Regions from separate parts of the Serratia sp. NFX21 genome, predicted to be linked through region 1. Evidence: predicted binding sites of a transcription regulator. Region 1 holds the regulator's gene; each other region holds the start of a gene.
What was found. Region 1 encodes LexA, which represses DNA repair genes until DNA is damaged. Its sites were predicted from a motif close to TNCTGTATGTACATACAGNA; they were not measured.
Positions count from the first base shown of each region.

Region 2: sulA (SOS-induced cell division inhibitor SulA) is a predicted target of LexA. The motif match lies at 1,662-1,681, and genes of this name have one in related genera.
Region 3: umuD (translesion error-prone DNA polymerase V autoproteolytic subunit) is a predicted target of LexA. The motif match lies at 1,683-1,702, and genes of this name have one in related genera.

Region 1 covers NZ_CP183196.1:5,180,033-5,183,436, forward strand. The annotation lists gene dinF (MATE family efflux transporter DinF) at 1-1,252, opposite strand, end outside; gene lexA (transcriptional repressor LexA) at 1,545-2,153, opposite strand; gene ACNT1W_RS24265 (diacylglycerol kinase) at 2,275-2,643, opposite strand; gene plsB (glycerol-3-phosphate 1-O-acyltransferase PlsB) at 2,793-3,404, shown strand, end outside.
Region 2 covers NZ_CP183196.1:2,323,317-2,326,720, forward strand. The annotation lists gene ompA (porin OmpA) at 1-775, opposite strand, end outside; gene sulA (SOS-induced cell division inhibitor SulA) at 1,134-1,640, opposite strand; gene ACNT1W_RS10930 (TfoX/Sxy family DNA transformation protein) at 1,873-2,532, shown strand; gene yccS (YccS family putative transporter) at 2,533-3,404, opposite strand, start outside.
Region 3 covers NZ_CP183196.1:3,246,725-3,250,128, reverse strand. The annotation lists gene umuC (translesion error-prone DNA polymerase V subunit UmuC) at 1-1,246, opposite strand, end outside; gene umuD (translesion error-prone DNA polymerase V autoproteolytic subunit) at 1,246-1,668, opposite strand; gene nifJ (pyruvate:ferredoxin (flavodoxin) oxidoreductase) at 1,958-3,404, opposite strand, start outside.

The DNA.
Region 1 (3,404 bases):
CTAGCGCCAGCCACAATCCATGGTTGCCCAGTACAGGTAGGGTAAACAGCGTCAGCCCATAACCGGCGGCGGCTACTGCCATGCTGTTACGCATTTCTGCGCCGCGGGTGGCGCCAATAAACATGCCGTCCAGCAAATAGCACCATACTCCCACCAACGGCAGCACTACCTGCCACGGCAGATAGTGGCTCGCCAGTGCGCGCAGCTCCGGTAAAGAGGTCAAGGCGGCAATGATTTGCTGCCCAGCAACGGCATAGAGCAGACCAAAGCCCAACGCCACCAGACAGGCCTGCCGGCAAGCCGCACGCCATACTTTACGCAGTTGGCTATCGTCACGGGCGCCATAGGCATGGCCCGAATGAGCCTCTACCGCGTAGGCAAAACCGTCCAGCGCATAAGCGGTGAAGGTCAGCAAATTCATCAGCACCGCATTTACCGCGACCACCTCGCCGCCCAGCCGGGCACCGAAGATGGTCAACGAAGCAAAACACAGTTGTAGCAGCAATGAACGCAGCATAATGTCGCGATTCAACGCCAGCAGACGCCGCAGATTACCGCGCCAGGCTTGGCGCAGCATTGGCACAGAAATGCCGCGTATGCGCATCACGCGCCAGGACAGCCATAATCCCAACAGCAGCGTGGCATATTCAGAGATGGCGGTCGCGGTCGCGGCCCCCTGCACGTTCCAGCCCAGTCCCATCACCAGCCAGATATCCAATACGATATTCAGCAGGTTGCCGACAATCAGCAGGATCACCGGTGCGCGCACGTATTGCACGCCAAGCAACCAACCCAGGATCACCATATTGGCCAGCGCCGCCGGGGCGCTCAGCCAGCGGATCTCGAGGAATAAGCGAGCCTGTTCCAGCACCGCCCCATCGCCACCGACGATTTTTAGCGCCAACTCAATCAGCGGATAGCGCAGCAACACAATAGCCACCCCGGCCAACACCGCCAGCAGCAACGGCTGCATAAAGGCTCGTGCCAGCCCCTGCGGATTTTGTGCCCCCAACGCCTGAGCAGTCAGCCCGGTGGTGCTCATACGCAGAAACAGCAACAGCATAAACAGGAAGCTGGTGGCCATGGAGCCAACCGCTACGCCACCCAGATAGGTCGGGCTGTCGAGGTGGCCGATGACTGCGGTATCTACCAGCCCAAGCAGCGGCACGGTGATATTGGAGAAAATCATGGGCAGCGCAAGGCGCCACAGGGCTTTATCGGTATCGCTGGTGAAGGCAGAAAGCAGGCGCATAGTGAAATGTTCCCGTGTATACCCGTCATCTTTCAAGTTGCAGCGTTGTTATCTGCACTCAGTTATGTGGCCCGTCCATGAGCCACACCCCTTCGGGGCCGCTGCAAACAGCGTTCAAATCTGCTCCCGGCAGATTTGTCACCCCAGTTACTTACCTGAGTAAGCGCCTGGGGATGAGCGAGTTGGCCGCCTAGCTGCAACTTGAAAGCTATAGGGTATATAGTGAATCAGATATGACATCGCCCCAGAACTGGGGCGACTTGAATCAGAGAACGATGTTTGGGCGTGAGGATTAAACCCAGTCGCCATTGCGGATCACACCGACCGCCAGACCTTCAATGGTGAAATTCTGCTGACGCAGATCGACCACAATCGGCTGGAATTCACTGTTTTCCGGCAGCAGCTCAACCACGTTACCGTGTTTTTTCAGGCGCTTGACCGTGACTTCATCTTCGATGCGTGCCACAACCACCTGGCCATTACGCACGTCCTGAGTTTTATGCACCGCCAGCAGATCGCCGTCGAGAATACCGATGTCACGCATCGACATGCCGTTGACCCGCAGCAGGAAATCCGCGCTCGGTTTGAACAGGGATGGATCGACCTTGTAGTGCCCTTCGATATGCTGCTGCGCCAGCAGCGGCTCACCGGCGGCGACACGGCCAATCAGCGGTAAACCCTCTTCATCTTCCATCAGCAGGCGAATGCCGCGCGAAGCGCCGGAGATAATCTCGATAACGCCTTTACGCGCCAGCGCTTTCAGGTGTTCTTCTGCGGCATTTGGCGAACGGAACCCCAGACGCATGGCGATCTCGGCGCGCGTTGGCGGCATGCCAGTGGACGAAATATGATCGCGAATCAGATCATAGACCTCTTGCTGTCTGGTAGTTAGTGCTTTCATTCCGCCCCCTGTTTGTTTATACAGTCTTGCTGTGAGTATATACAGGTAACTGCGGCTTGGGAACCGAAGAGTGAATAAAAATCAGGGATTAGCGACACCTGTCGCAACGCAACGCCGCCACTCAGGCAAAGTGCTGCCACAGCACCGACCCCCAGACAAACAGCGCCAAAATAATCGCCAGCGAGACCGCCGCCGAGCCCATATCCTTTGCCCGACCGGAAAGCTCGTGATGCTCAGTCCCCACGCGGTCGACAATCGCCTCAATCGCGCTGTTCAGGATTTCGACGATCATCACCAACAGCACCGATCCGATCAGTAAAATGCGCGCTACCGCACCCACGTCCAGCCAAATCGCCAGTATGATAGCCAGCACGGTCGCCACCAATTCCTGGCGGAATGCCGCTTCGTGCTGCCAGGCAGCGGAAAAGCCTTTATAAGAGTAGCCGGCGGCTTTAATAATACGGGTCAGGCCGGTTGCTTGGTTTGCCATGTTTTTTAGTGCCTTTAGCAGAGATAAGTCATAATTAAACAGTCTAGGCCAGGAAACTCTCCCGGCTCTCGGTTTTCCAACACCACAGATCTGCTACCCGGTTTCTGGTATGCTTGCGGCGCATTGCTAACAAGAGGCTTCACGTTGTTATGTCAGGTTGGCGTAAAATTTATTATAAACTATTGAATTTACCACTCAAACTGTTGGTAAGAAGTAAGGTTATCCCTTCAGATCCGGTCACGGAGTTAGGGTTGGATCCCTCACGGCCGATTTTGTATGTTTTACCTTATAATTCCAAGGCGGATTTGCTGACGCTGCGCACCCAGTGCCTGGCGCAAGATCTGCCCGACCCCCTCAATCCGCTGGAGATAGACGGCACCGTGCTGCCAAGCCACGTGTTTATTCACGACGGCCCGCGCGTATTCCGCTACTACACGCCGAAAGAAGAGTCGGTAAAACTGTTCCACGACTATCTGGACCTGCACCGCAGCAATCCGGATCTCGACATTCAGATGCTGCCGGTTTCGGTGATGTTTGGCCGCTCTCCGGGGCGCGAAGGTCACGGCACACCGCATCTGCGTCTGCTGAATGGCGTGCAGAAATTCTTCGCCGTGCTGTGGCTCGGCCGCGACAGCTTTGTCCGTTTTTCCAATACCGTTTCGCTGCGCCGCATGGCCACCGAGCACGGTACGGACAAAATCATTGCGCAGAAACTGGCTCGCGTAGCGCGCATGCACTTCTCGCGTCAGCGTCTGGCCGCC
Region 2 (3,404 bases), 2.4 Mb from region 1:
CCATTGCGCTCAGCTGAGTGTACAGCTGGTCAAGAGCCTGTTGGCCTTCTGCTTTCAGGGTAGATTTGTTGAAGTTGAACAGCACGTCAGACTTCAGAGTGAAACGCTTGGTTTCAACAACTGGAGCCGGAGCTGGAGCTGGTGCTGGAGCAACAACATCATCCTGACCGAAACGGTAAGAAACACCCAGGCTCAGCATGGTGTTGTCTGGACGTGCGCCGACAGTACCTGCATCACCGATGTTGCTAACGAATTGGTAGTCCAGGCGGGTAGCCCAGTTTTTGGTCAGTGCGTATTCAACACCAACTGCTGCCAACGGAGAAACGCCAGTGTCGTGATCGCTCAGACGAGTGCCGTTACCGTAGTTAGCTTTGGAATCTGCACGCCATACCATGCCGCCCAGACGAGTGTAGATGTCCAGATCGTCCATGATTGGGTAGCTCAGTTTAGCGGCCAGTTGAACGCCCTGCGCTTTGAAAGCACCGTTGTTCACGCTGCCTTTGTAAGGCATACGGCCAAGCCAGTCATAGCCCAGCTCGAAGCCCAGGTATTGGTTCGCCTGGTAACCCAGGAACGCGCCAGCACCCAGTTGATCTTTATGGGTCGGACCATTGCCGATACCATTCTGGTAACCGTTGCCGTAGAAACCAGTGTCATGGTACTGGGACCAGCCCAGTTTAGCACCAGTGTACCAGGTATTATCTTTTGGGGCGGCTTGCGCTACGGTAGCGAAACCAGCCAGTGCCACTGCTAATGCGATAGCTGTCTTTTTCATTTTGCGCCTCGTTATCATCCAAATAGGCAATGAGCTTTAAAGCTGTTTTAAGCCCTTGGTTAAATTCCTTCGCCAAGGTTTGAGCCCTCGTTTGTTACTCTGCCAGTTTATCTGGCGTTATAGAGCAACCTTGGCGATGTAAAGTCTACAACGTGGCGCGAAAGTTACAAGTGTGATGTGATAAAGCTCTAAAAAAAAACGCAGAAATATACATATTTACTAACATTAACCGGGAAAAAAACGAACATTTTAACCCTGGTTTTGGGCCGCGGAACCGCAGCCACACTCGCTTTGTCCCTGATCCCATAAAGGTTCCCTTGCAGGGAGATGAAAATGATGGGAAAAATCCTAAATTTACTTAATGATACAAAGAAGAGTGAATTTTTAGGGTGGAACAGTGTCCGTGAACCGGGTTTATGTCACGTTGAGGACGCATAATGAACCCATAAGCGTTACCTAATTCTGCCGCACGCCTTAATTTTAGACGATCTTCTTCTGTAAGATCGGGCAGCCATCCAAGTACTACACTGTAGTTACCCGTCAGCAGCGCTTTTTCCATCGCTTCAACCGTGTCCAGCGAGTTAATTTGGCTCAGCTGCACCACTTTTCCAACCGGCAAGCCGGATTGTTGTAGCCATAACTTACTTAGTTTTTGCTGAGGCGTCAGCCATAACAACCAGCGTGACTGCATACCCAACTGCTGCAGCAGAGGCAACAATAATTGTACCACTGCGGGCTGATGCTCGTTGTAAACAAGTTCACTGATAAGGCCATTCTCTTTGCCGGCATTCGTGCTCTCTGCAGCATTACTCACCGCAAAAGAGGTGTGGCTGAAATGGGTATTGTAGAGTGATTGAGTACGCATAAAGTATCCCGCCCGTAGTGTCACTGTATGTTTATACAGTACATCCAGTTGTGATTAAGATCAACTCAAATCTTCGTAGTACCTCGCATAATTGCGATCATTTTTCATACACCGGACGTTTGTGATTGGCATGACTGCAGATAGTGCGTATTTTTCTAATTACTTGTTCACGTTACTTTTATTTCATTGATGTGGGGAATGATAGAACACTAATCTACACAAGGAGAACGCTATGAAAGGGACATCAAGTGGAAGGATCGTGCAGGCCAAAGCGTATTTTTACGCATTAGGCGGCATTACTACACGCTCGCAATTTGGCGGTTATGGGCTGCTGGCCGATGGCGTCATGTTCGCTGTGATTGCAGAAGGGGAGCTGTATCTTCGTGCGACGGATAGCCTGGAGCCTACTTTTCGGTCTCGCGGAATGGTTAATATGGTGTACTCCAAACGAGGGGTACCTATTACCATGCGTTATTACTGGGTTGATGAAACGCTGTGGCGCGACAGGAGGGAACTTGTGGGGTTAGCCTGGCAGGCTATTCGGGAAGCGCGCCGGGAACTCAAGGTTAAAACGGATAACCAGGGACGGCTGAAAACCTTGCCGAACATCGACATCAATATGGAACGGTTACTTTGGCGGGCGGGCATTCATAATGTTTATGATTTGCGCCTGAACGGTGCCAAACGCAGTTATCTTCGAATGTTGCAACAGCAACGCAATTTAGGATTGCGGGTACTGCTTTCTCTGGGAGGGGCTATCGCCGGCTATCATCATGCCGCTTTACCCTCGGAAATGCGCAGTGAGCTGACGAATTGGTTTGAACGTACCATGTCGTTACTTAGTCACGGACATAATCCGGGAGTCCGGGGCCTGATAAAAGGCCCCGGGTGATCAAGCCGATTTGCCGATTTGCGCATTCAGCATAGTAAGCTCCGGCAGCAACTCGATGACCAGCCCAATTTGCTGCAACACCAATTGATCTTTGCTTTCCGGCTCCGGCGCAGCGTGCACAATTCGTTCAGCCAGGCTTTCCAACGCCTGAGTGATGCGCCGGTCGTCGAGTTCTTCCTGGTGCAGGGCACCATCGACATAACAAACTGCATCATTTAACAGGTCCAGCGTAGCGGGGTTATTCAGACGCTCACGATGTGCACCCAACGCAGAGATATAACTCAACAAGGTGTGGTTTAAACACAACAGGCGGAAGGCGGCTTCCTGAACTTCTTTATTTGCTTTTGGATCGGCAGACATATTTGATATCACCGAAGCCAGCTCCGCATCACTGTTGTGTGCATCCCGGCGAGCGATACGATAAGGAAGGCCGTTGTCTTTACCCTGATGATATTGCACCAAAATGGCATCCAGATAACGGCAGTTGGCATTCAGCGTTTTACTGACAACTGCCGGTAATTGGCGGAATTTCCAGTCTGGCCAGATAAAACTGACTGCCGCCCAGGCGATGGCACATCCCAGAATCGTGTCATAAACCCTAGGCGCGGCCACTTCAAAACCCTCACCCAGCAAGTTAAAGCACAGCAATACCAGCAGGGTGATAAACATGGTGGCATGTGCGTATTGCACGGTTCGAAAGGCGAAGAACAGAACGCCGCTGATGACGATCAGCACCATCTGGCCTTCCAGAGAGGGCACAAAATAGAGGATCGGCAGGCCAACAAGAATGCCGGCCAGCGTGCCGATGATTCGAAGCGCCAGCCTGCGACGCGTGGCATTATAATTGGGTTGGCAGACAAACAGGCTGGTTA
Region 3 (3,404 bases), 1.9 Mb from region 1:
AATCTGCCACCCGCGTGGTGTAAGCGGGAGAGAGAAACTCACGTTTCATCGACCATGTCTGTTGGTTTCCTTGCCCGGCAAACCAGATCCCGGCATGCCCGGACTGATTGATTTTATCCAACGCGGCCATTAAGCGTGCGCTGTTAGGCCGTGGCTGATACTCATCGAACAAGTCCAACTGAGCGACGCCTTGCGAGTAAAAGTCTTGTAGCATAACGCCGGCTTTTAGATAGCGGTAGCCGGGCTGCCATATCTTATCAAGGCATCGAATCGCAGCGGCGATGATGTCGCGCGTATCTTGCGTCGGCGTATTGAGCCTGATGCTCGCGGTGTTGCCGTAATACTTTTCATTGGCCGAGAAGGGGCTGGTTTTAACCCATGCATTGATATTCCGGCAATACTGGTGTTCTGCACGCAGTTTTTCTGCCGCGCGGGAAGCGTGCATGCAGATCGCCTGATGCATATCCTGGTATTCAGTGACGCGTTCGCCAAATGATCTGCTGCAAATGATTTGCTGTTTGGTGGGGGCAAACTCCTCAAGTGACAAACAGGGTTCACCACGCAGTTCACGCACCGTGCGTTCAACCACCACGCTGAAATGCTTGCGGATCATCGTGGTGCTTGCATCCGCCAGCTGCAGTGCGCTTTTGATCCCCATATTTTGCAATTCTTTGGTTATGCGCCGCCCGATGCCCCAGACTTCTGCTACCGGTACTTTATCCATTAGTTTTCGCTGCCGCTCCTGGTTGGAAAGGTCAACCACGCCTTGGGTCTGACTCCATTTTTTCGCCGCGTAGTTCGCCAACTTTGCCAGCGTCTTGGTCTGGGCAATACCGACGCCGACGGTGAGGCCGGTGCATCGCAAAACGCGGGCGCGAACCTGGTGCCCAAAGGTGGCCAAATCGACACAATTTTGTACCCCGGCAAGCTCCAGAAAGCTTTCGTCGATAGAGTACATTTCGGTCCGCGGTGCCATTTCTTCGAGCACGGCCATCACTCGCATCGACATATCGGCGTACAGCTCGTAGTTGCTGCTGAATGCGATACCCCCGGCACGCTCAAAATCATGCTTTATCTTGAAATAGGGCGCGCCTGTTTTCAGGCCCAGGGCCTTTGCCTCTTTGCTCTGTGCCACCACGCAGCCGTCGTTGTTCGACAGAACAACAATCGGGCGGCCACGCAGATCCGGACGCCACAGCGTTTCACAACTCGCATAGAAGTTGTTTACATCGGCCAGGGCGTACATTATTTCAGCCTGGTGATGGTTGAAACCACCACGCCGACAATGTCCAGTTCCGCACCATCATCCGGGAGCGGTATCGGCCTGAATGTCGGGTTCATCGGCTCAAGCTGTTTGACAGGATGCAGGCACAGGCGCTTAACCGTGAACTCGCCTGCGATGCTGGCGATCACGATATCGCCGTGACAGGCACCAATACTGCGATCGACCACCAGCATGGATCCGTCGGTGATCCCGGCTTCGATCATGCTTTCTCCTGAAGCGATCAGAAAGTAAGTCGCCGAAGGGTGGCTAATGCAGTACTCGTTGAGGTCGATCCTCGCGTGTATATAGTCTTGCGCGGGGCTGGGAAAGCCCGCCGGGACGTTATCGGCGTAAAGCGGAATGAACTGTTTCTCTGGGGTTGGCGTGGGGAAAAAGTGTTTCATGGTGCATTTCTCTGTACTGTTTTTATATACAGTATAAGCGAGTTTTAGCCATTACAACCATAAAGAAAGTCAGGGGCGAGAGGATCCGCAGCTATCCCCTTGTTGGGCAAGATGATCCTCTCGGAAAATTTTTAGGGTGTGGCTTGCAGGGCCGAATGTAGCGGTGTTTTTACGCCTGGAAACGTTTTTTATCAGCCGGGAAAGGCGAGCTACGTGCGGGGGGCGGTGAAAGAGGCACAGCGGCAAAGCTGGCTGGAAGCGGGGCGCGAACCGGTCGCGCCCCGATGATTTACTCGGCGGAGGATTTTTCCCCTTTGCCGGCCAGCAGGCTGAGGAAGTCGTACTTCTCCTTCAGCTCTTTCTCTGCGGCCTGATACAGCGCGCTGGCGACCTCCGGTTGCTGCGAGTTCAGGCGGCGGAAGCGCTGTTCTTTCAGCAGCGTTTCGGTCAGGTTGCTGTTTGGCGGCCGGGAGTCCAGCGCCAGCGCAGCTTTGCCCTCATCGGCACGGCGTGGATCGAAGCGGTACAGCGGCCAGAAACCGGTGGCGGTCAACTGCTTCATCTGGTCGTGACTGAGCGCCAGATCGTAGCCGTGCTCTTCGCAGGGGCTGTAGGCAATAATCAGTGACGGGCCGGGATAGGCCTCGGCTTCCTGAATCGCTTTCACCGTCTGGTTGAGCTGCGCACCCAGCGAGATTTGCGCCACATACACATGGCCATACATCATCATGCTGACGCCCAGATCCTTACGTGCCTTGCGCTTGCCGTGCTCACCGAACTTGGTGACTGCGCCCAGCGGGGTAGCTTTCGACTGTTGGCCACCGGTGTTGGAGTAACATTGGGTATCCAGCACCAGTACGTTGACGTTCTCGGTCAGGCTAAGGACGTGATCCAACCCACCGAACCCGATGTCGTAAGCCCAGCCGTCACCGCCAATCAACCAGATGGACTTATCCACCAGATAATCGGCGTCGGTCGCCAGTTGGCGTGCATCGTTGCCTTCAATTTTCGTCAACAGGCCGCGCAGTTCAGCAATCTGCTGGCGGCGCGGTTCCGGTGCGATATCTTCCATCTGCAGAGCATTAACCAATTGTGTCGGCAACTGCGGTGCCAGCGTGTTCAACAGGCGCAATACGCGGCTGCGGTGCTGGTCGACAGTCAGGCGGAAACCCAGACCGAATTCGGCGTTGTCCTCAAACAGCGAGTTGGCCCAGGCCGGGCCGCGCCCTTCGGCATTGGTGGTGTAAGGCGTGGTGGGCAGGTTGCCGCCGTAAATGGATGAGCAGCCGGTGGCATTGGCAATCAGCAGCCGGTCGCCATAAAGCTGGGTCAACAGTTTGATATACGGCGTTTCGCCGCAGCCGGAACAGGCGCCGGAGTATTCGAACAGCGGCGAAATCAGCTGCGAGGTGCGAATATCGATCCGCTCGATCTGCGCCGGGTCGATCTCCGGCAGTTGCAGGAAGAAGTCGTAGTGTTCTTTTTCCACGGCCAGATGCTCCAGCCGTGGCGCCATGTTGATGGCCTTGATGTCAGGATCCTGGCGGTCTTTCGCCGGGCACACCTCAACGCACAGGTTGCAGCCGGTACAGTCTTCCGGCGCTACCTGCAGCACATATTTCTGACCGCGCATATCTCGCGCCTTCACGTCCAGCGATTGCAGCGAGGCAGGGGCATTCTCCATGGCCTCCGGCTGAACCACTTTGGCGCGAATGGCGGAGTGCGGACAAGCTGCA